One region of the Klebsiella electrica genome, then DNA from elsewhere that is predicted to be linked to it. Evidence: predicted binding sites of a transcription regulator. Region 1 holds the regulator's gene; each other region holds the start of a gene.

What was found. The regulator ArgR, encoded in region 1, controls arginine synthesis, uptake and breakdown. The targets are predictions, from matches to a motif close to ANTGAATAAAAATACANT.
Region 2: a site for ArgR is predicted at 4,816-4,833, ahead of argA (amino-acid N-acetyltransferase). Genes of this name have one in related genera too.
Region 3: a site for ArgR is predicted at 1,477-1,494, ahead of argC (N-acetyl-gamma-glutamyl-phosphate reductase). Genes of this name have one in related genera too.

Annotation. Positions count from the first base shown of each region.
Region 1 is NZ_CP041247.1:475,633-483,169, reverse strand. Features, by position in the region: gene degQ (serine endoprotease DegQ) at 1-177, shown strand, start outside; gene degS (outer membrane-stress sensor serine endopeptidase DegS) at 265-1,323, shown strand; gene mdh (malate dehydrogenase) at 1,381-2,319, opposite strand; gene argR (transcriptional regulator ArgR) at 2,734-3,204, shown strand; gene yhcN (peroxide/acid stress response protein YhcN) at 3,558-3,821, shown strand; gene yhcN-B (DUF1471 family stress response protein YhcN-B) at 3,924-4,190, shown strand; gene Electrica_RS02285 (barstar family protein) at 4,240-4,515, opposite strand; gene aaeB (p-hydroxybenzoic acid efflux pump subunit AaeB) at 4,673-6,640, opposite strand; gene aaeA (p-hydroxybenzoic acid efflux pump subunit AaeA) at 6,646-7,537, opposite strand, start outside.
Region 2 is NZ_CP041247.1:907,953-915,489, forward strand. Features, by position in the region: gene recB (exodeoxyribonuclease V subunit beta) at 1-1,367, shown strand, start outside; gene recD (exodeoxyribonuclease V subunit alpha) at 1,364-3,202, shown strand; gene argA (amino-acid N-acetyltransferase) at 3,451-4,782, opposite strand; gene amiC (N-acetylmuramoyl-L-alanine amidase AmiC) at 5,010-6,263, shown strand; gene cobD (threonine-phosphate decarboxylase CobD) at 6,278-7,363, shown strand.
Region 3 is NZ_CP041247.1:5,131,216-5,138,752, reverse strand. Features, by position in the region: gene ppc (phosphoenolpyruvate carboxylase) at 1-22, opposite strand, end outside; gene argE (acetylornithine deacetylase) at 278-1,429, opposite strand; gene argC (N-acetyl-gamma-glutamyl-phosphate reductase) at 1,608-2,612, shown strand; gene argB (acetylglutamate kinase) at 2,619-3,395, shown strand; gene argH (argininosuccinate lyase) at 3,498-4,871, shown strand; gene oxyR (DNA-binding transcriptional regulator OxyR) at 5,149-6,066, shown strand; gene sthA (Si-specific NAD(P)(+) transhydrogenase) at 6,049-7,449, opposite strand.

The DNA.
Region 1 (7,537 bases):
GACAAAGGAAGCCCGGCGGCGCAGGTTGGCCTGCATAAGGACGATATCATTATTGGCCTTAACCGCGAGCGCGTGCACTCTATTGCCGAACTACGTAAAGTGCTGGAGAGCAAACCGGCTGTCATCGCCCTGAACATCGTGCGCGGTAACGAAAGCATCTATCTGTTGCTGCGATAACGCGTATTTCCGGACATCGCCCGCCGTGCGATGTCCGGATAACTCGTGCTATGCTGCGCATGTCCATCCATCAACGATACCGGTATCATGCCTGGAAAGCTTTTACGTTCTGTACTCATGGGGTTACTCGTCGGCGGCCTGCTTCTGGCCTTGATGCCTTCGCTGCGTCAATGGCATCTGTCGACGGCGACCCAGTACGATAGCGCGGACGAATCGCCCGCCAGCTATAATTCTGCCGTTCGCCGCGCCGCACCTGCGGTGGTCAACGTCTATAACCGCGCGCTGAACAGCACCAGTCATAATCAGCTGACTCTGGGCTCCGGCGTTATCATGGACCAGCGTGGTTACATCCTGACCAATAAACACGTCATCAATGATGCGGATCAGATTATTGTCGCCCTGCAGGATGGCCGCGTTTTTGAAGCCTTACTGGTTGGCTCTGATACCCTGACTGACCTGGCGGTTCTAAAAATTAACGCCAACGCCGGCCTGCCGGTCATCCCTATCAACCCGAAACGGGTGCCGCATATCGGCGATGTGGTCCTTGCAATTGGTAACCCTTACAACCTCGGTCAGACGATTACTCAGGGGATTATCAGCGCCACCGGTCGTATTGGCCTGAACCCTACCGGGCGACAAAATTTTCTGCAAACCGATGCCTCAATCAACCACGGTAACTCCGGCGGCGCGCTGGTGAACTCACTGGGCGAACTGATGGGCATCAACACGCTGTCATTTGATAAAAGCAACGATGGTGAAACGCCGGAAGGGATCGGCTTTGCGATTCCCTTCCAGCTGGCAACCAAGATCATGGATAAGCTGATCCGCGATGGCCGCGTGATCCGTGGTTATATCGGTATCAGCGGCCGCGAAATTGCGCCGCTGCATGCTCAGGGCGGCGGCATCGATCAGCTGCAGGGGATTGTGGTGAATGACGTCGCCCCGGATGGTCCGGCGGCTCAGGCCGGTATCCGCGCCAACGACGTGATCATTTCGGTGAATGACAAACCGGCGGTCTCCGCCCTCGAAACCATGGACCAGGTCGCGGAAATCCGCCCTGGCTCAGAAATTCCGGTGGTTATCATGCGCGATGACAAAAAAATCACGCTGCATATCGCTGTTCAGGAATATCCGGCGACCAACTAACCGCCATAAAAAAACCGGAGCCACTCAACTGCTCCGGTTTTTTATCGCATCGCCATGTTATTTATTGACGAACTCTTCGCCCATAGCGATATCTTTCTTCAGCGTATCCAGCATCCCTTCCAGCGCCTGTTGCTCAAATGCGCTCAGCTTACCGAAAGGTCGACGCTCTTCGATGCCGTTTTTGCCCAGCAGTAACGGCTGCGAGAAGAAACGCGCGTGCTGGCCATCGCCTTCAACATAAGCGCATTCGACCACGCCTTTCTCACCCTGCATCGCGCGCACTAAGGAAAGACCAAAGCGTGCGGCCGCCTGACCCATCGAGAGCGTGGCCGAACCGCCACCGGCTTTGGCCTCAACAACTTCGGTGCCGGCGTTCTGGATGCGTTTTGTCAGATCGGCGACTTCTTGCTCGCTGAAGCTTACGCCCGTAATCTGCGACAATAACGGCAGGATGGTCACGCCGGAGTGGCCGCCAATAACCGGCACTTCAACGTCAGATGCGGATTTACCTTTCAGCTCAGCCACAAAGGTATTTGAACGGATGATGTCCAGCGTAGTGACGCCAAACAGTTTGTTCTTATCGTAAACGCCCGCTTTTTTCAGCACCTCTGCCGCAATGGCCACCGTCGTGTTCACCGGGTTAGTAATGATACCGATGCAGGCTTGCGGGCAGGTTTTCGCTATCTGCTGTACCAGGTTCTTCACGATACCCGCGTTAACGTTAAATAAATCGGAGCGATCCATGCCTGGCTTACGGGCGACACCAGCAGAAATCAGCACCACATCAGCCCCGACAAGCGCCGGAGTTGCGTCTTCACCGGAGAAACCTTTGATTTTTACATCGGTAGGGATATGGCTAAGATCAACCGCCACGCCCGGCGTGACCGGAGCAATGTCGTACAACGAGAGTTCTGAACCTGAAGGCAGTTGGGTCTTAAGTAGTAGGGCAAGCGCCTGGCCGATTCCACCAGCGGCGCCGAGGACTGCAACTTTCATCCTAAACTCCTTATTATGGTTAATATAGTCTTTCGTTACTCCGTCGCCTGGACCTTAATTCACAAGATGAACAATTACAATAGGTTTGGTTGAAGAATGCGTTCTGTTGCGCAGCGATGCATCCGCTTCACATTTTCATCCCTGAGACTGACCATCCAGCAAAGCGTAGTACCGGATCGACTGTTGGTTACAATACACCCAGCTCGCTCGGCAAAACAACATCATTCTCATAACATTTGGTTTACTTTTACGGTGATTTACGCGCTGTGATGAAGGCATGTTCCTCAGCAGGGTTATTTGCTAAAATATGCCCCCTTCATAACATTATTTACTTTATCCTTCTGCGGATTATTTGCATAAAAATTCATTTCTATGCATAATGATGGTATTTTTACCACCATAATTGGGTGACTTATGCGAAGTTCGGCAAAACAAGAAGAACTGGTTAAAGCGTTTAAACTGCTGCTTAAAGAAGAAAAGTTCAGCTCTCAGGGTGAAATCGTCCAGGCGCTGCAGGAAGAAGGTTTCGATAATATCAACCAATCGAAAGTCTCCCGCATGTTGACTAAATTTGGCGCGGTTCGTACCCGTAACGCCAAAATGGAGATGGTCTATTGCCTGCCTGCCGAGCTTGGTGTTCCGACGACCTCCAGCCCGCTGAAAAACCTCGTGCTCGATATCGACTATAACGATGCCGTCGTGGTTATCCATACCAGCCCGGGCGCTGCGCAGTTGATTGCTCGCCTGCTGGACTCTCTCGGCAAAACGGAAGGCATTCTCGGCAGCATTGCCGGCGATGACACCATCTTTACGACCCCGGCCAGAGGCTTCACCGTCAAAGATCTGTACGACGCCATTCTCGTTCTGTTTGAACAGGAACTCTGAGGGCCCCCCCTCTGGTTCCTGCCAGAGGGCCGTTGCAAAAATATTGCATTTCTTTAACAGTTAGTGTGGTTTTCGCCCTCTATACATACTTTTACCGAATGTGCCGGCCATAAGCGCACAAAACATCAAAATCCCCTATCCATATGATTTTAATCGCTATATTAGAGTTGCGTAGCGAGTAAATGACATTTCTAATTCTTATATGTTATAAAAAAGACAATTCTTTGTAATTATTTACTCAAATAACAATTAGCAGAGTATTAATATTTTTGGTGATTAGTGTATACTTGATTTTGTGATGAGGGTCACGAAACGAAGAGCCCTCAATAATAAGATTCGACGAGGTGAACATCATGAAAATCAAAACCACTGTAGCTGCACTAAGCATCCTGTCCGTTCTGTCCTTTGGCGCTTTCGCCGCTGACTCTATCAACAGCGATCAGGCGCAAGGCCGTCAGTCAATCGGTACCATTTCCGTCGGCGCGGTGAGTTCTTCCCCGATGAGTATGCATGAAATGCTGAACAAGAAAGCCCAGGAAGAAGGGGCATCTTCTTATCGCATTATCGAAGCCCGTACCGGTGACCACTGGCACGCTACGGCAGAGCTTTATAAATAAGACGTAACGATTGTCGGTTACTTACTGAATACGAATAATTTCCAGCGGCCCAGGTCCATTCAAAGCCTCCCGCCGCTGCAACAAATGGTTGGAGTAAAGATTATGAAACGTTCAATGATCATCGCATCCCTGGGCCTGGCTTCCGTTCTCTCCTTCGGCGCCAGCGCCGCCGTACATCAGGTCAACGCGGAACAAGCTCAAAATCTGCAGTCGATGGGCACTATCTCTGTTTCACAGGTAGGCAGCGCCCCGATGGATATGCGCCACGAACTGGCGGCTAAAGCCGAAAAAGAAGGCGCCAGCAGCTACCGTATTATCGAAGCCCGTACCGGCGATAGCTGGCACGCTACCGCTGAGTTGTACAAATAAACCCTCGTCGTCTTGTCCGACGACTTGCCCCCGCCTGTCGGGGGCTTTTTTATGCCTGCCTGGCGTTAAACCGCAGCTCCCCTTCCAGTTCTTCTTCCGCTTCATCGAACAGCAATATCAAGGCGCCAAAGCGCCGACGCTGCTTATCGTTTAAGTGAATAAACTCAATCTCCAGCGGCAACGGCAGCAGACCGCCGGTTACGGCTTCCCACAATGAATCCAGATTGTTCACCTGCTCGCGGTTGAGCGAGAAGCTCTGTGAAAACTCACGATAGAAATCCTGCTGATCGGCTATATCATCAAAATCAAATGTATAGATAGTCATCGCCCACACCCTGTCAACATCGCGCTATTGTCACCCGCCAATACTGTCCATGCATCCACGTGCCGGGGTTCTCTCCCTGCTTCCCTGAACGAAACGCGAATATCCCCGACGATTAAGTATAGTGATAAAAAAACCGACGCTTCCGCGTCGGTTCAGGTTAGCTATTGGTCAAGACATGCTGGTACTTACGCAGCATCTCCACCAGCCGCCGGACCGGTTCCGTCACCTGCGGCGACGCCTCCCAGACCTGCAGTTTTTCCTGATAAACGTCGAGCTCTTCTAACAAACGAGCGAAATAGCGACGTCGTTTATCATCACTGACTGCGGAAATGACATGGTCCGCGGTGCGTCGCAGCTGGCGGTGAAATGCCGACAGATCGTCGTTTACCGGCACAGGCGCATCGCGCAGACGCTGATGGGCAATAATCAGGGTCAGCGCCAGGCGGAAACGGGCAATATCACCGGGGAACTTATTCAGCAGCAGGAACAGCTGCTGATACAGCGCCGGCAAATGGTTCTCTTTGCGACGCGCGGTATTGGTCGTCAGCGATGACACCGCGGCCGAAACAAACTGATTCAGCAGCACACGCCCGGTACGCGCTTGTGAATTATCCCGCACCAGCAGAATCACCATCAGCGCAAGAAAACAGCCGACGATCTGGCCCAGCGCGCTATCGAGAAACTGGCTGAACTGAAACTGCATCGGGTTATCCAGTACCAGAATGTTGATGGTACTCGCCAGCGCGCCCAGCGATCCCAGCCGCCGCTTTTGCACCTCAATACCGATAAAGAACGCCATCGCCGCCAGGCTGATACACAGCAGCAGCATACTCTGCTGCGTGGCGGGCATAATCACCAGGAAGAACAGCGCCCCCAGCGGTAAGGCCGCCAGCGTACCGTAGAGAAAGTCTATCGCCACCATGCGTGGGTTAGGCAGGCGCATGGCGAGCGACGTCACTACCGCGATCATCACCATCGCCCCGCTGCCGGAAGTCCAGCCGGTCCACAGCCAGAACAGCGTCCCAAGGATGCAGGAAATGGAGGTGCGCCAGAAGTTGACCATCGCATGATGATGCTCGGCGGAACCCGCCTTTATCACCACTTCCCCCTGCAGCACTTCATCTTCAACCCGGCTAATCCTGGTATTGCCGACCACGCCGCGCTTCAACAGCAGATAGCGCGTCGCGGCGCCAACCCAGCTGTAAATCGTTACCGGCGTATTGTGCTCCCCCTTCCAGGTCAGAAAGCGGCGCATTCTTTTCAGCTGTCGATGGACGTCCTGCACGGTTTCAACCGGTTCGGCAAACAGCTCGCGGTAATCATTGGTGACGATTTCCGGGCGCGAATTCTGGATCAGGTACGTTTCGCAGGCCTGGGTAATCAGGGTTAAAGAAAGAGTATTAATCGCCTTCAGGCGCTGGTTCACCTTCGCCCAGCGCGAGGATTCCATAATCAGGTTGCCGCGCATTCCTTCCAGCGCGCTGGTCCGCCGCACCAGTGAACCCCATGCTTTATCGACCACTTCGCTGTCGCCATGCGCCACGCAAAGCTGCATCAGGCGGTACTGTTCTACCAGCAGGTTATCCAGTTCAAGATCGATCTCTTTCTTAATCGAGCGCGGGGAAAATAGCAGATCCGCCATGATGGCGCTGACAATACCCACCACAATCTCGCTGCAACGCTCAACGGCAAACTGCGGCGCCAGCATCGGGTCAGTATGAATGGTGATAACAATGATAAGCGCAGTATAGCCGGCCAACCCCCAGGCGTAGGAGTTTTCGACGCGAACCAGTGAGGAGATCCAGGTGCAGAAGCCCGCCCACAGACAACATACCAGCAGCATCAACAGCGGCGCACGAATCATCAGAATGATTATCGCCAGCGCCGCAATACAGCCGATAAACGTCCCGGCGATACGCAGCATCCCGCGATAGCGGATCGCGCCAGAATAGGGCTCTCCACCGGCGGCGAACGCCGGACCGGCGGTGACAATGGCCGCGGTGAGCACCGCCCAGCGCGGTGTTTCCAGTTGAAAATGGAAGCCGACAAAAAGCGACAGCACCACCGCGCACGCTAATTTAATCGCGAAGCGAAGGTGCCGGGGATAAATGGTGAAGATCCCCATAGCGATTAACCAAACTCACGCAGGCGCATCGCCAGTTTCTGGAAGAAGTTCGCCTGGGTTGTATCGCGGTCTTGTTTACCGGTAATCACCACCGTCGCGGTTGTCCCCGCAGGCCACAGATTGCCCTGCTGCTCATCGAGTCGAATGCGAACCGGCACGCGCTGGGCCAGACGAACCCACTCAAGGTTAGAGTCCACGGAAGCCATCCCTTTGGCGTCGCTACTGCTGCTGGCGTTGGTTACCCCGGCGGCGATGCTGTCCACCGTACCTTTAATCGAGTGGCTGCTTCCCAGCGGGGTAATTTCCGCGCGGTAGCCCTGGCGTACCCCTTCCAGTTTGGTCTCTTCCAGGTAGGCCACCACGTAAAAGGTACCTTGTTTAACCAGCGCCACGGCTGTCGAACCGCGGGTAATAAATTCACCGCTGTAAACATTGAGGTTGGTCACCCAACCATCGGCTGGCGCGCGTACAACCGTGCGTTCCAGATCGAGCTTCGCCAGATCCCGACTGGCCACGGCTTTCGCCAGCTGATGCTCTGCCGTTTGTAAGACGTTATTGGCCTGGTCTATCTCTTCACGAGACATCGCCTGTACGCCCAGCTTATTACGGCGGCCGGCTTCAACACGTTTTTCCTGCGCCAGAGTCTGGTAGTAGTAAACATCGGCCTGAGCTTCTTCGAGGGCTTTCTGATAACGCGGCTGATCAATCACAAACAAAACCTGGTCTTTCTTAACCAGTTGGTTATCCTTGATATTTACCTGCGAAATCAGCCCCGAAACATCGGGTGCGATCGCCACGATGTCGGCGCTGAATCGCGCGTCGCGCGTCCAGGGAGACGCGGTGTAATAGACCCAGGCGCGAAAAATCGCGACAAATGCCAGGATAACCAGTATCACA
Region 2 (7,537 bases), 430 kb from region 1:
TGCGCCTGGAAAGCGATAAGCATCTGGTGCAAATCGTCACCGTGCACAAATCAAAGGGGCTGGAATACCCGTTGGTCTGGCTGCCGTTTATTGCTCGTTTCCGCAAACAGGATCAGGCGTTTTATCACGATCGCGACTCGTTTGCCGCGGTGCTCGATCTTGCTCAGGACGAGGGCAGCCTGGAGCTGGCGGAAGCGGAGCGCCTGGCGGAAGATTTACGTCTGCTGTACGTCGCGCTGACCCGCGCGGTCTGGCACTGTAGTCTCGGCGTGGCTCCGTTGAGCAGCCGACGCAGCGACAAACCCGGCGCCAGCGATTTTCATCACAGCGCGCTCGGGCGCCTGCTACAAGGCGGCGAAGCCATGGATGCCGCCGGGCTGGCTGCGTGTTTGCAAACCTTCTGCAGCGGGGATATCGCGCTGCAAATGCCCGCCGCCCCGGATGCTACGCCCTGGCAGGCGCCGCAGGAGACGCTGCCGCCGCTGTCCGCCAGGAGCCTTGGACGTCAGGTTAGCGATGACTGGCGGGTGACCAGCTATTCCGGATTACAGCAGCATGGTCAGAGCGCGGCTCAGGATCTGTTGCCGCGCCTTGACGTTGATGCCGCTGGCGTCGGTGACGTCGCCGCAGAACCGCAGCTCACGTCGCATCAGTTTCCGCGCGGCGCATCGCCGGGGACATTCCTGCACAGCCTGTTTGAAGATCTCGATTTTACCCAACCGGTCCCCGCTGACTGGATGGCGGAAAAGCTGCAGTCCGGCGGCTTAGGCGAGCAATGGACGCCGGTGCTGACGCAATGGCTGGATGACGTGCTCCGGACTCCGTTGCCGGGCGCCGGGATTGCGCTGAACCAGCTTTCCACCAATGATAAGCAGGTCGAAATGGCCTTCTATTTGCCGATCGAACGGCCGCTGGAACCGCAGCGGCTGGATGCGCTGATTCGCCGCTTCGATCCGCTCTCCGTCGATTGCCCGCCTCTCGACTTCCGTCAGGTCCGCGGAATGTTGAAAGGCTTTATCGACCTCGTTTTCCGTCATAACGGCCGATATTACCTGCTGGATTATAAATCGAACTGGCTGGGGGAAGACCGCGAGGCCTATACCCGCCAGGCGATGGAGCAGGCGATGCGGACTCACCGCTACGATCTGCAGTACCAGCTTTATAGTCTGGCGCTGCACCGCTACCTGCGCCACCGCATTGCGGATTACGACTACGAACGCCATTTCGGCGGCGTGATTTATCTCTTTTTACGCGGCATGGACGGGCAGGGCGGCGAGCAGGGCATTTTCACCACTCGCCCCGTGCAACCGCTGGTTGACGGTCTCGATGCGCTGTTTGCCGGAGACCTACAGGAGGTTCTGTCATGACAATGGATGAACTGTTGCTGGAAGCGGCCAGTCAGCGCCTGCTGCGCCCGTTAGATGTGCAGTTTGCCCTGATGGTGGCGCAAGAGGCGCATCCGGCGGTGAAACTGGCGGCGGCGGTACTCAGCCGCGATGCCGGCGAAGGGCACGTTTGCCTGCCGGTATCGCGTCTGCAAACGGACGAGTTCCTGAGCGGTAAAACCAGCGAACTGCGAGAACAGCTGCTGGCGCAGGCGGGCTTCCCCGATGACTGGCCTGCGCTTCTGCTTGCCTCAGAGGCGGTCAGCGGCGGCGAACGTCCGACGCCGATCGTCCTGTGCGGCGACCGGCTCTACCTCAACCGGATGTGGCGTAATGAGCTGACCGTCGCCCGCTTCTTCAACGACGCTAACCAGGTGGTGGACGTTGACGAGGCCCTGCTGGCCCAAACGCTGGATGCGCTGTTCCCCGCCAGCGATGAAACAGACTGGCAAAAGGTCGCCGCCGCGGTGGCGTTGACCCGCCGTATTTCGGTGATTTCCGGCGGTCCCGGCACCGGAAAAACCACCACCGTCGCCAGGCTGCTGGCGGCGTTGATTCAGACCACCCGGCAACCGCGCTGCCGCATCCGACTGGCGGCGCCGACCGGGAAAGCGGCGGCGCGATTGACGGAATCGTTGGGGGAGGCGCTGAGTCGCCTGCCGCTAACCGATGAGCAGAAGGCGCTGTTGCCTACCGAAGCCAGCACGTTGCATCGTCTGCTGGGCGCTCAGCCCGGTAGCCAACGGATGCGCTACCACGCCGGTAATCCGCTGCACCTCGATGTGCTGGTGGTGGATGAAGCTTCAATGATTGACCTGCCGATGATGGCGCGGCTGATTGATGCCCTGCCGGAACACGGGCGGGTTATTTTCCTCGGCGACCGCGATCAGCTGGCGTCGGTGGAGGCCGGAGCGGTGCTCGGGGATATTTGCGCCTGGGTCAATGCCGGCTATACCTCCGGACGTGCGGCGCAGCTGGAGAGGCTGACCGGCCACCCGGTGCCGGCGGGTGAAAGTGAGGTTGCCGGCGCGCTGCGCGACAGCCTGTGCCTGCTGCAAAAAAGCTATCGTTTTGGCAGTCATTCCGGCATCGGTAGCCTCGCCCGCGCCGTGAACAATGGCGATCGCCACGGCGTCAGAGTGACGCTACGCCAGGCCTACGAGGATATTGCGCTGCATCCGCTGAGTACGACTGAAGAGTATGAAGCCATGTTAATGCAGTCGCAGGCGGGATACGGTCGCTATTTGCAGCTGCTGCGCGAGCGGGCCGAGCCGGAGGCGCTGATTGCCGCCTTTGGTGAATTCCAGCTACTGTGCGCCCTGCGCGACGGCCCTTACGGCGTCAGCGGGGTGAATGAACAGCTGGAGCAGATGCTTAACCGTCGGCGGGCGATAACGCTGCCGAGGCATTCACGCTGGTATGAAGGGCGTCCGGTGATGATTTCGCGCAACGACAGCGCGCTGGGGCTGTTTAACGGCGATATCGGTATTGCGCTGGAGCGGGGAGAGGGGCTGCGCGTCTGGTTCCCGATGCCGGATGGCAGCATTAAGTCGGTGCAGCCAAGTCGTTTGCCGGAGCACGACACCGCGTGGGCGATGACGGTGCATAAATCGCAGGGGTCGGAGTTCGACCATGCGGCGTTGATTCTGCCCGCCAAAATCGTCCCGCTGGTCACCCGCGAGCTGGTATACACCGCAATCACGCGGGCAAAACAGCGGCTCTCGATTTATGCCGATGAGCAGGTGCTTACCCAGTCCATCGTCGCCCGTACCGAGCGGCGCAGCGGGCTGGCAGAGATTTTCGCCAACCGCACATAGTCTTCTTCGGTCTCCCTCCATGGCTTGCGCTACGCTTACCGGGGCTACGTGGGAATGGTAGCCCGGATAAGGCGTTTACGCCGCCATCCGGGGAGGGACCTGCCGCGGCCCGGGAATGGCTCCCCGGTGGCGCTACGCTTACCGGGGCTACATGAGACCGGTAGCCCGGATAAGGCGTTTACGCCGCCATCCGGGGCTAAGCAGGCTTAGCTTTCAGCCGCTTGCGTGGCTTCGGGGCGGAGGTGACATCAGCCGAGGTCGGCCATCATGACTTTGGAGCGGCGCTGGTAGTTGTACATCTCTTTCTTACTTTCCGGCAGCAGATCGATATCGACCGGCGTGAAGCCGCGCTCCTGGAACCAGTGAATACTGCGAGTGGTAAGGACAAACAATTTGCTCAATCCCATCTGCTTCGCCTGGGTGGCAATGCGGTTCAGCAGCACTTCCCCGCGCGATGAGCTACGATAGTCCGGATGCACCGCGACGCAGGCCATTTCGCCGATTTTCTCTTCCGGGAACGGATAGAGCGCGGCGCAGGCAATCGTGGTGTTATCGCGCTGAATAATCGTGAATTTATCGATTTCCATCTCCAGCTGCTCGCGGGAGCGGCGCACCAGAATGCCCTGTTGCTCCAGCGGGCTAATCAGCTCAAGAATACCGCCGATATCGTTAATGGTAGCGCGACGAATCTGCTCGGCGCTTTCCATGACGATCTGGGTGCCGATACCGTCGCGTGAGAACAGCTCCTGCAGCAGCGCCCCGTCTTCCTGATAGCTGATCAGGTGACAACGCCGCACGCCGCTGCGACAGGCCTTCACGGCACCGCGCAGAAAACGCACCGTGCCGGAGTTGTAATCCTCTTCCGCCTCCAGCTCTTCCACGCGCGCCTGAGCTTCGTTGGGGAACAGTTCGGAAACAATCACCCCATCCTGGTTGTAAACCCCCTGCGAAGAGCAGAAACCGATCATCTTTTCGGCCTTCAGCTTAACGGCCAACTGAGTGGCAATCTCTTCCGAGGTCAGATTGAAGCTTTCGCCGGTGACCGAAACGGCAACCGGGCCCATCAGCACGATAGCGCCGTTATCCAGCTGGCGATGGATCGCCTCTTCATCAATACGGCGGATGCGCCCGCTATGGCAATAATCCACGCCGTCGTCGACGCCCAGCGGCTGAGCGATAATAAAGTTGCCGCTCACCACGTTGATATGGGCGCCCTGCAGCGGGGTGTTATTCAGGCTCATCGACAGACGCGCGGTAATTTCCAGCTGCAGCATGCCCGCAGCCTGCTTGACCAGTTCAAGGGTTTTGGCATCGGTGACGCGGGTCTGTTTATGGTAGACCGGCTCGTGGTGATGCTCTGCCAGATTGGCGTCAATCTGCGGGCGCGCGCCATAGACCACCACCAGGCGGATGCCCAGGCTATGCAAAAGGCCAATGTCATTGACAATACTGGAGAAATTCTCATGCTCGATTGCTTCTCCGCCGAGCATGATGACAAACGTTTTTCCCCGATGAGCGTTAATATAGGGGACAGAATGGCGGAATCCTTCTACCAGTTCGGTGCGACGCTCCTTCACCATGACTCAACCCTCAATGCATGATTATTCGTAATTAGTGTATTTTTATTCTGTTTCGTAGCTAAACGCAAGTCTAAATTTGCGACGAAACTGAGAAAAATCTGTGATCAAATGCGTATTGCCTGAGATTGTTTACCCTTTTATTGATGACAGGTTATGCAGCTTTCGTTAAAGTTTCCGGTCAATCTGTCTGTTTTGAGTTCGAATACGTTTTTTTGCTTGGGAGTGGCATGCCGGGATACAAGTCAGGATTAAGCCGTCGTCGTTTTTTACAGGGGGCAGGCGCAATGTGGTTAATGAGCGTCAGCCCGCTGGGTTTAGCGGCTGCCGCGCAGGTCGTCGCCGTGCGCGTCTGGCCGTCGTCGACCTATACGCGTGTAACGGTAGAATCCAGTCATGTGCTGAAATATCGGCAGTTTGCGTTGAGCAATCCGGAACGGCTGGTGGTGGATCTCGAAGGCGTCAATCTTAACTCCGTGTTAAAGGGGATGGGGGCGAGTATTCGCGATGATGACCCTTATATTAAGTCCGCGCGCGTCGGCCAGTTTGATCCGCAAACCGTGCGCATGGTCTTTGAACTCAAGCAGAACATCAAACCGCAGCTCTTTGCCCTGGCGCCGGTGGCCGGCTTTAAAGAACGTCTGGTGATGGATCTCTATCCTGCGAACGCCACCGATGTTCAGGATCCGCTACTGGCGTTACTGGAAGATTACAACAAGGGCGATCTTGAACGTCAGGTTCCTCCGGCAGAAAGCGGGCCGAAGCCGGGTAAAGCCGGGCGCGATCGGCCTATCGTTATCATGCTTGACCCAGGCCACGGCGGCGAAGACTCCGGCGCGATCGGCAAATACCATACCCGTGAGAAAGATGTGGTGCTGCAGATTGCCCGTCGGCTACGGGCGCTGATCGAAAAAGAGGGCAACATGCGCGCCTACATGACCCGCAATGAAGATGTCTTCATTCCGCTGAAGGTTCGCGTGGCCAAAGCGCAAAAGCAGCGCGCTGACCTGTTTGTGTCGATTCACGCCGATGCCTTTACCAGCCGACAGCCGCGAGGCTCCTCGGTATTTGCCCTGTCAACCAAAGGCGCCACCAGTACCGCCGCGAAATTCCTCGCGCAGACCCAGAATGCCTCTGACCTGATCGGGGGCGTCAGCAAGAGCGGCGATCGCTATGTCGACCATACGATGTTCGATATGGTGCAGTCGCTGACCATCGCCGATAGCCTGAAGTTTGGTAAAGCGGTTCTGCAAAAAATGGGCGGAATCAATAAGTTGCATAAAAATCAGGTCGAGCAGGCGGGCTTTGCGGTGCTGAAAGCGCCGGATATTCCGTCGATCCTGGTGGAGACGGCGTTTATCAGTAACGTCGAAGAAGAGCGGAAGCTGAAAACGGCAACCTTCCAGCAGCAGGTGGCGGAGTCGATTCTGGCGGGGATTAAAGCCTACTTCGCCGACGGCGCCACGCTGGCAAGGCGCGGATAATACGGGAGCGGAAGATGGCGCTACTGAAGAGCGTGCACGGCGGTAATACCCGGGAAGCCGCTGCGCTGCTGGGCATTGAGGCGCAGCAGCTGCGGGATTTCAGCGCCAATATTAATCCTCTTGGCATGCCGGAAAGCGTCAGACGTGCGCTTATCGATAATCTTGCCCTGGCGGAGCGCTACCCTGACGTTGAATACCAGCAGCTGCACCTTGCGCTGGCGGAACACCACCGTATTCCCGCATCGTGGGTGCTGGCTGGCAATGGCGAAACCGAATCCATTTTTACGCTCGTGCACGGGCTGAAGCCGCGCACGGCGATGGTGGTGAAGCCCGGTTTTGCGGAATATCGCCGCGCGCTGCAGACGGTGGATTGCACTCTCCTCGAGTTCGCGCTGCGTGAAGGGGATGGCTGGCAGTTGACCGACGCGATTCTCGATGTGCTGACGCCAGAGCTGGACTGTTTGTTCCTCTGTACGCCCAATAATCCGACCGGCCTGCTGCCGGCACGCCCGCTGCTTGACGCGATTGCCGCCCGCTGCCGGGACGCCGGCATCGCGCTTATTCTTGATGAAGCGTTTATCGATTTCATTCCCGAGCAGCCGGGATTTATCCCCTTTCTACAGCATAATCCGCATATCTGGGTGCTCCGCTCGCTCACCAAATTTTACGCCATTCCCGGCCTGCGTCTGGGCTATCTGGTTAACAGCGACGAGCGGGCGGTGGCCCGACTGCGTGAGAAACAAATGCCGTGGTCGATCAATGCGTTTGCCGCTCTGGCGGGGGCAATAGCGCTTAAGGATCGCGCCTATCAGCAGGCCACCTGGCGATGGCTGGCGCAGGAGGGAAGCCGCTTTTATCAGACCCTCCGCCAGCTTCCCGGCCTGACCGTGTATCCCGGGCGGGCGAACTATCTTTTTTTACGTTGCCACCTCCCGGGGCTCGATCTGCAACAGGCGTTGCTGCAACAGCATATTCTGGTTCGCAGCTGCGCTAACTATCCGGGACTGGAAAACGGCTATTATCGCGTGGCGATTCGCAGCCCTGAGGAGAATCAGCAGCTGCTTACGGCACTCAGCGCCATCCTCGCCGCCGCCGTCTGACGGCAAGCGACCGGCTCCGGCGTATGGCATAATAGGCCGCCTGCTGTTTCAGACTCCCCGGCTGACGAGAGCCCGCATGCAGCGGCAGGAGACCAACAGGTGCCAGGTCGCAGCCCCGCGGCTGTCATGCTGACAACCCCGTAAATCCCACCGGCCGCTGATCCGGAAAGGGCG
Region 3 (7,537 bases), 610 kb from region 1:
AAGCGGAATATTGTTCGTTCATGTTACCCCAGACACCCCATCTCATTTTATTTTGTTATACCCGGCACTCTGCAACGTTGAGCGGCGGATAAGCAGCCGTCTTTTATAAAGCCACGTAAAAACCCCCACGTCAATTGTTGCGAAATCGCTTCAGCAAACGAATAAATGGCGGCAATTTGCGAAATTTAACTCAGACGTCTTCTGATAAGTGTTGCTTATGGAAATGTGGGAAGAATCACCGTCCCGCCTCAGGAAAAGAGGCGGGATCCGCAGGCTTTCAATGCCAGCAGAAATGGTGGACAACCTGTGTAATCAGCTCCCGGGTCGGCTTGATAAAGCGGGTTTCCAGATATTCATCCGGCTGGTGGGCCTGATTAATGGAGCCAGGACCTAAAACCAGCGTCGGGCAGATTGTCTGGATAAACGGGGCTTCGGTGCAGTAGTTCACGACTTCAGTTTGTGCGCCGAGTAGCTTTTCCACGACCTGAACCAGCCGGTGGTCCGGCGGGCATTCATAACCCGGAATCGGCGGATGCAGCTCGGAGACGGTCAGGCGGCCCGGCCAGCGCTCGCTAACCGGCGCCAGCGCTTCATCCAGCAGTCCGTTGAGGTCGTTGAGCGTCATACCCGGAAGCGGGCGAATGTCCATATGCAGCTCGCAGCAGGCGCAGATGCGGTTTGACGCGTCGCCGCCATGGATAGCCCCGAGGTTGAGCGTCGGATACGGTACGGTGAAGGCAGCGTAGTGATAACGCTCTTTGAGCGAGTCGCGCAGCTGCATGATACGACCAATGGCATCGTGCATCAGCTCAATGGCGTTGACGCCGCGCGCCGGATCGCTGGAGTGGCCGGACTGCCCCTGGATACGAATGGCGTTGGACATATGGCCTTTGTGCGCGCGTACCGGCTGCAGAGAGGTCGGTTCGCCGATGATGGCGCAATCCGGGCGTAGCAGGGTCGTTTCGGCAAAGTAACGGGCGCCGGCCATGCTGGTCTCTTCATCGGCGGTCGCCAGGATGTAGAGCGGTTTTTTCAGCTTACTGACATCAACATCGCGCAGGGCATCCAGAATAAAGGCAAAAAAGCCTTTCATGTCGGCGGTGCCGAGGCCGTACAGCTTGTTTTCGTGCTCGGTGAGGGTAAAAGGATCGCGGGTCCAGCGGCCGTCATCAAAGGGAACGGTATCGGTATGTCCGGCAAGGAGCAGGCCGCCAGCGCCGTGGCCGGTACTGGCCAGCATATTAAATTTGTTGCGCGTATCCGGCACCGGCTGTACTTCGACATTGAAGCCAATTTCGCGGAACCAGCCGGCGAGTAAATTGATTAAAGTCTCATTACTTTGATCCAGCGCCTCTTCGGTCGCGCTGATGGAAGGTGTGGCGATCAATGCGCGGTAAATCTCGATAAAGGGCGGTAAATTGTTTTTCATTGTTGACACACCTCGGGTCGTGATAGTATCAATATTCATGCAGTATTTGTGAATAAAAATACATTATCGTTGAGCGTAAGAAAACCCATAAAATGTAGGGAAAGTGCTTACGGCTTAACAGGGTGAGGAAGAGAGATGCTTCCTGGGCAAATATGACGTAAGAAGGTGAAGAGCCCCGATGTTGAAGACGCTGATTGTGGGTGCCAGCGGTTATGCCGGCGCAGAGCTAGTGACCTATGTAAATCGCCATCCTCATATGACCATAACCGCTTTGACGGTCTCCGCGCAAAGCAATGATGCAGGGAAATTAATTTCCGATTTGCATCCGCAGCTGAAAGGCATTGTGGATTTACCGCTGCAGCCGATGTCAGATATCAGCGAATTTAGCGCCGGGGTGGATGTCGTCTTCCTCGCGACCGCCCATGAAGTGAGCCACGACCTGGCGCCGCAGTTCCTGGCCGCAGGCTGCGTGGTGTTCGACTTATCCGGCGCCTTCCGCGTCAACGACGGTGCGTTCTACGAAAAATATTACGGCTTTACGCATCAGCATCCGGCCCTGCTCGAGCAGGCGGTGTATGGCCTGGCGGAGTGGAGCGTCGACAAACTGAAAGAGGCGAATCTGGTTGCCGTACCGGGCTGCTATCCGACGGCGGCTCAGCTGTCGCTGAAGCCGTTGATCGATGCGGACCTGCTGGATCTTACCCAGTGGCCGGTGATCAACGCGACCAGCGGCGTCAGCGGTGCGGGTCGTAAGGCGGCCATCGGCAATAGCTTCTGTGAAGTCAGCCTGCAGCCGTATGGCGTGTTCAACCATCGCCACCACCCGGAAATCTCGACCCATCTTGGCGCAGAGGTGATTTTTACGCCTCATCTTGGCAACTTTAAACGTGGGATTCTGGAAACCATTACCTGCCGCCTGAAGCCAGGCGTCAGCAAAGAGCAGGTTGCCGGAGTGTTCCAGCAGGCGTATGCCGATAAGCCATTGGTCCGTTTATACGATAAAAGCGTGCCCGCATTGAAAAACGTCGTAGGTCTGCCATTCTGTGATATCGGTTTTGCGGTTCAGGACCAGCATATTATCGTGGTGGCGGCGGAAGATAACCTGCTGAAAGGCGCGGCGGCACAGGCAGTACAGTGCGCGAATATTCGTTTCGGCTTTGCTGAAACGCAGTCTCTTATTTAAGGTGTGATGATGAACCCATTAATTATCAAACTCGGCGGCGTTTTACTCGACAGCGAAGAAGCGCTGGAGCGTCTGTTTACCGCGCTGGTCAATTACCGTGAAACGCATCATCGCCCGCTGGTTATTGTGCACGGCGGCGGCTGTGTGGTGGATGAACTGATGAAGCAGCTCAACCTGCCGGTGAGCAAGAAAAACGGTCTGCGGGTGACGCCAGCGGATCAAATCGACATTATTACCGGCGCGCTGGCGGGAACCGCGAATAAGACGCTGCTGGCATGGGCGAAAAAACACCATCTTGCGTCCGTCGGCCTGTTCCTTGGCGATGGCGACAGCGTAAAGGTCACTCAGCTTGATGAAGAGCTGGGCCACGTTGGTCTGGCGCAGCCGGGATCGCCGGCGCTTATTAACACGCTGCTGGCGGGCGGCTACCTGCCGGTGGTCAGTTCAATCGGCGTGACCGATGCAGGACAGCTGATGAACGTCAATGCTGACCAGGCGGCCACTGCGCTGGCGGCGACGCTCGGCGCGGATCTGATTCTGCTTTCTGATGTCAGCGGTATTCTCGATGGCAAAGGCCAGCGTATCGCGGAAATGACCGCGGCGAAGGCGGAGCAGCTGATCGAACAAGGCATTATCACTGACGGCATGATCGTCAAGGTGAATGCCGCGCTGGATGCGGCGCGGGCGCTGGGCCGCCCGGTGGATATCGCCTCCTGGCGCCATGCGGAACAGCTGCCGGCATTGTTTAATGGCACGCCGATCGGCACGCGTATTCTGGCTTAATATTTCATGCCCGGCGGCGTATTGTTTGCCGGGTCTACAAGACTGTAGGTCGGGTTAGCGAAGCATCGCCCGGCAGAACTAAACGAATTTAAGGAAAGGGTTATGGCACTTTGGGGCGGACGTTTTACTCAGGCAGCAGATCAGCGGTTCAAGCAGTTCAACGACTCTTTGCGCTTCGACTATCGTCTGGCGGAGCAGGATATCGTTGGCTCTGTCGCCTGGTCTAAAGCGCTGGTGACGGTGGGCGTTCTGAGTGCCGCCGAGCAGCAGCAGCTGGAAGAGGCATTAAGCGTGCTGCTGGAAGAGGTGCGGGCGAATCCGCAGCAAATTCTTGCTAGCGATGCCGAAGATATTCACAGCTGGGTGGAAGGGAAACTGATCGACAAAGTGGGCCAGCTGGGTAAGAAATTGCATACCGGGCGTAGCCGTAACGACCAGGTGGCAACCGATCTGAAGCTGTGGTGTAAAGATACCGTCGCGGAGCTGCTCTTAGCAAATCGCCAGCTGCAAAGCGCGCTGGTGGATACGGCGCAGAACAACCAGGATGCCGTGATGCCGGGTTATACCCATCTGCAGCGCGCGCAGCCGGTGACGTTCGCCCACTGGTGTCTGGCCTACGTTGAGATGCTGGCGCGCGATGAAAGCCGTCTGCAGGATACCCTCAAGCGCCTGGACGTCAGCCCTCTGGGCTGCGGTGCGCTGGCGGGTACTGCTTATGATATCGATCGTGAGCAGCTGGCCGACTGGCTGGGTTTTGCCTCGGCGACCCGCAACAGCCTGGACAGCGTTTCTGATCGCGACCACGTACTGGAGCTGCTCTCCGATGCCTCGATTGGCATGGTTCACCTGTCGCGTTTCGCCGAAGACCTGATTTTCTTTAATACCGGTGAAGCCGGTTTTATTGAATTGTCCGATCGCGTCACCTCCGGTTCCTCGCTGATGCCGCAGAAAAAGAACCCGGATGCGCTCGAACTTATCCGCGGAAAATGCGGCCGCGTTCAGGGGGCCCTGACCGGGATGATGATGACTCTGAAAGGCCTGCCGCTGGCCTACAATAAAGATATGCAGGAAGACAAAGAAGGGCTGTTCGACGCGCTCGATACCTGGCTTGATTGTCTGCATATGGCGACGCTGGTGCTGGATGGCATTCAGGTTAAGCGTCCGCGTTGTGAAGAGGCGGCGCAGCAGGGTTACGCGAATGCAACTGAACTGGCGGATTATCTGGTTGCGAAAGGCGTCCCGTTCCGTGAAGCGCACCATATCGTCGGGGAAGCGGTTGTTGAGGCGATTGCCCAGGGTAAACCGCTGGAAGATCTGGCGCTGGCCGATCTGCAGAAGTTTAGCGGTGTGATTGCCGACGATGTCTATCCGATTCTGTCGCTGCAGTCTTGCCTCGATAAGCGCCTGGCAAAAGGCGGCGTCTCGCCGAAGCAGGTTGCCCAGGCGATTGCTGACGCCAAACAGCGTCTGGCGTAAACCTTCACTTTTCGCGGGTAAGACTCACGGGATCAGTGATAAAACAGGCTCGGGCTCTGCCCGGGCTTTTTTATGTAAAAAAAAAGCGGACACAAGGTCCGCAAAAGTTCACGTTGGCTTTAGTTGTCTGGTCAGGGAATGCGCTGAGGCAATGTCGTGATTTTCTGACTTTCGCCTCGTTTCTGGGTTTATTATTGAACAGAAAACTTGATAGGGATAATCGTTCGTTGCTATGCTATCTATCGCCATGAACTATCATGGCGACGGAGGATGAATAATGAATATTCGCGATCTTGAATACCTGGTTGCGCTAGCCGAGCACCGCCACTTCCGGCGCGCGGCGGACTCCTGCCACGTCAGCCAACCCACGCTTAGCGGACAAATCCGCAAGCTGGAGGATGAACTTGGGGTCATGTTGCTGGAGCGCACCAGCCGTAAGGTGCTGTTTACCCAGGCCGGACTGTTGCTGGTGGATCAGGCGCGTACCGTGTTACGCGAAGTCAAAGTGCTCAAGGAAATGGCAAGTCAACAGGGTGAGACCATGTCCGGGCCGCTGCATATAGGCCTGATTCCGACTATTGGCCCTTACCTGTTACCACAAATCATACCGATGCTGCACCAGACATTTCCAAAGCTGGAAATGTACCTGCATGAAGCGCAAACGCATCAGCTGCTGGCCCAACTGGACAGCGGCAAGCTTGACTGCGCGATCCTCGCGCTGGTGAAAGAGAGCGAGGCCTTTATCGAGGTACCGCTGTTTGACGAGCCGATGATGCTGGCAATCTACGAGGATCACCCGTGGGCAAATCGCGATCGTGTGCCGATGTCTGATTTGGCCGGGGAAAAGCTGCTGATGCTGGAAGATGGCCACTGCCTGCGCGATCAGGCGATGGGGTTCTGTTTTGAGGCCGGTGCGGATGAAGATACGCATTTCCGCGCGACCAGCCTCGAAACGCTGCGCAACATGGTGGCCGCAGGCAGCGGTATTACGCTGCTGCCTGCGTTAGCGGTGCCGCAGGAGAGAAAACGCGATGGCGTGGTCTATATCCCGTGCATTAAGCCGGAGCCGAGACGCACCATCGGGTTGGTGTATCGCCCCGGTTCACCGCTGCGCAGCCGCTACGAGCATCTGGCGGAGGCCATCCGCAGCACTATGGATGGCCATTTCGACAAAGCGTTAAAACAGGCGGTTTAAGCCATTTAACGCGGCGACCCGATAGGCTTCCGCCATGGTTGGGTAGTTAAAGGTGGTGTTGACGAAGTACTCAATGGTGTTGCCACCACCTTTTTGCTCCATAATCGCCTGGCCGATATGAATAATCTCGGCCGCGCGCTCGCCAAAGCAATGAATCCCAAGGATCTCTTTCGTTTCCCGATGGAACAGGATCTTCAGTGTGCCCACGCTCATGCCGACGATTTGCGCACGCGCCAGATGCTTAAACTGCGCGCGACCCACTTCGTACGGTACTTTCATGGCGGTCAGCTGCTGCTCCGTTTTACCGACGGAGCTGATTTCCGGGATGGTGTAGATACCGGTCGGGATATCCTCAATCAGATGGGCGGACGCCTCACCTTTAATCAGCGCCTGCGCGGCGATGCGACCCTGATCGTAAGCGGCTGATGCCAGACTTGGATAACCGATGACGTCGCCTACGGCATAGATATGCGGTAGCGCGGTCTGATACATGCTGTTGACCTTGAGCTGGCCGCGGCTATCGGTTTTCAGGCCAATATTTTCCAGCGCCAGAGAATCGGTGTTACCGGTACGCCCGTTGGCGTACAGCAGGCAATCTGCTTTCAGTTTTTTACCCGATTTCAAATGCATGATCACGCCGTCATCATGGCCTTCAATCTTCTCGTACTCTTCGTTGTGGCGAATAACCACGCCGCTGTTCCAGAAGTGATAGGAGAGGGAGTCGGACATCTCCTGATCGAGGAATGCCAGCAGACGATCGCGAGTGTTAATCAGGTCCACTTTGACTTCCATACCGCGGAAGATGGACGCGTATTCGCAGCCAATCACCCCGGCGCCGTAGATAATGACATGGCGGGGCTCGTGCTGCAGGCTGAGGATAGAATCGCTGTCGTAAAGGCGCGGGTGGGAAAAATCGACATCAGCCGGATGATATGGACGGGAGCCGCAGGCGATGACGAATTTCTCCGCGGTGACCGTTTCGACGGTACCGTCGTGACATTCCAGAGCGAGAGTGTGTTCATCAACAAAATGCGCGTTGCCCTGCAATATTTCGCAGTGGTTGCGCTCATAGAAACCCTGACGCATATGGGTTTGCTGGTTAATGACGCTGTCGGCATGGTTAAGAATGTCGGCGAAGGAAGAACGAAGAAGACGGGAATGGTCGCTGTAGAGGGGGTTTTGGTTAAACTCGATAATACGACTGACGGCATGGCGGAGGGCTTTCGACGGGATGGTACCCCAGTGGGTACAGCCGCCGCCGACGTTATGATAGCGTTCAATAACGGCGACGCGCGCGCCCTGCTTAACCAGTCCCATCGCAGCACCTTCACCGCCAGGGCCGGAACCAATCACTATTGCATCATAATCCCAAGAGTGTGACATGGCATTACTCACCTGTTTTATACATAAAATAAACACGATGATAACATTCGCCGGACTTTAACCCAATTATCGTTGTGCTTTTTTGCGG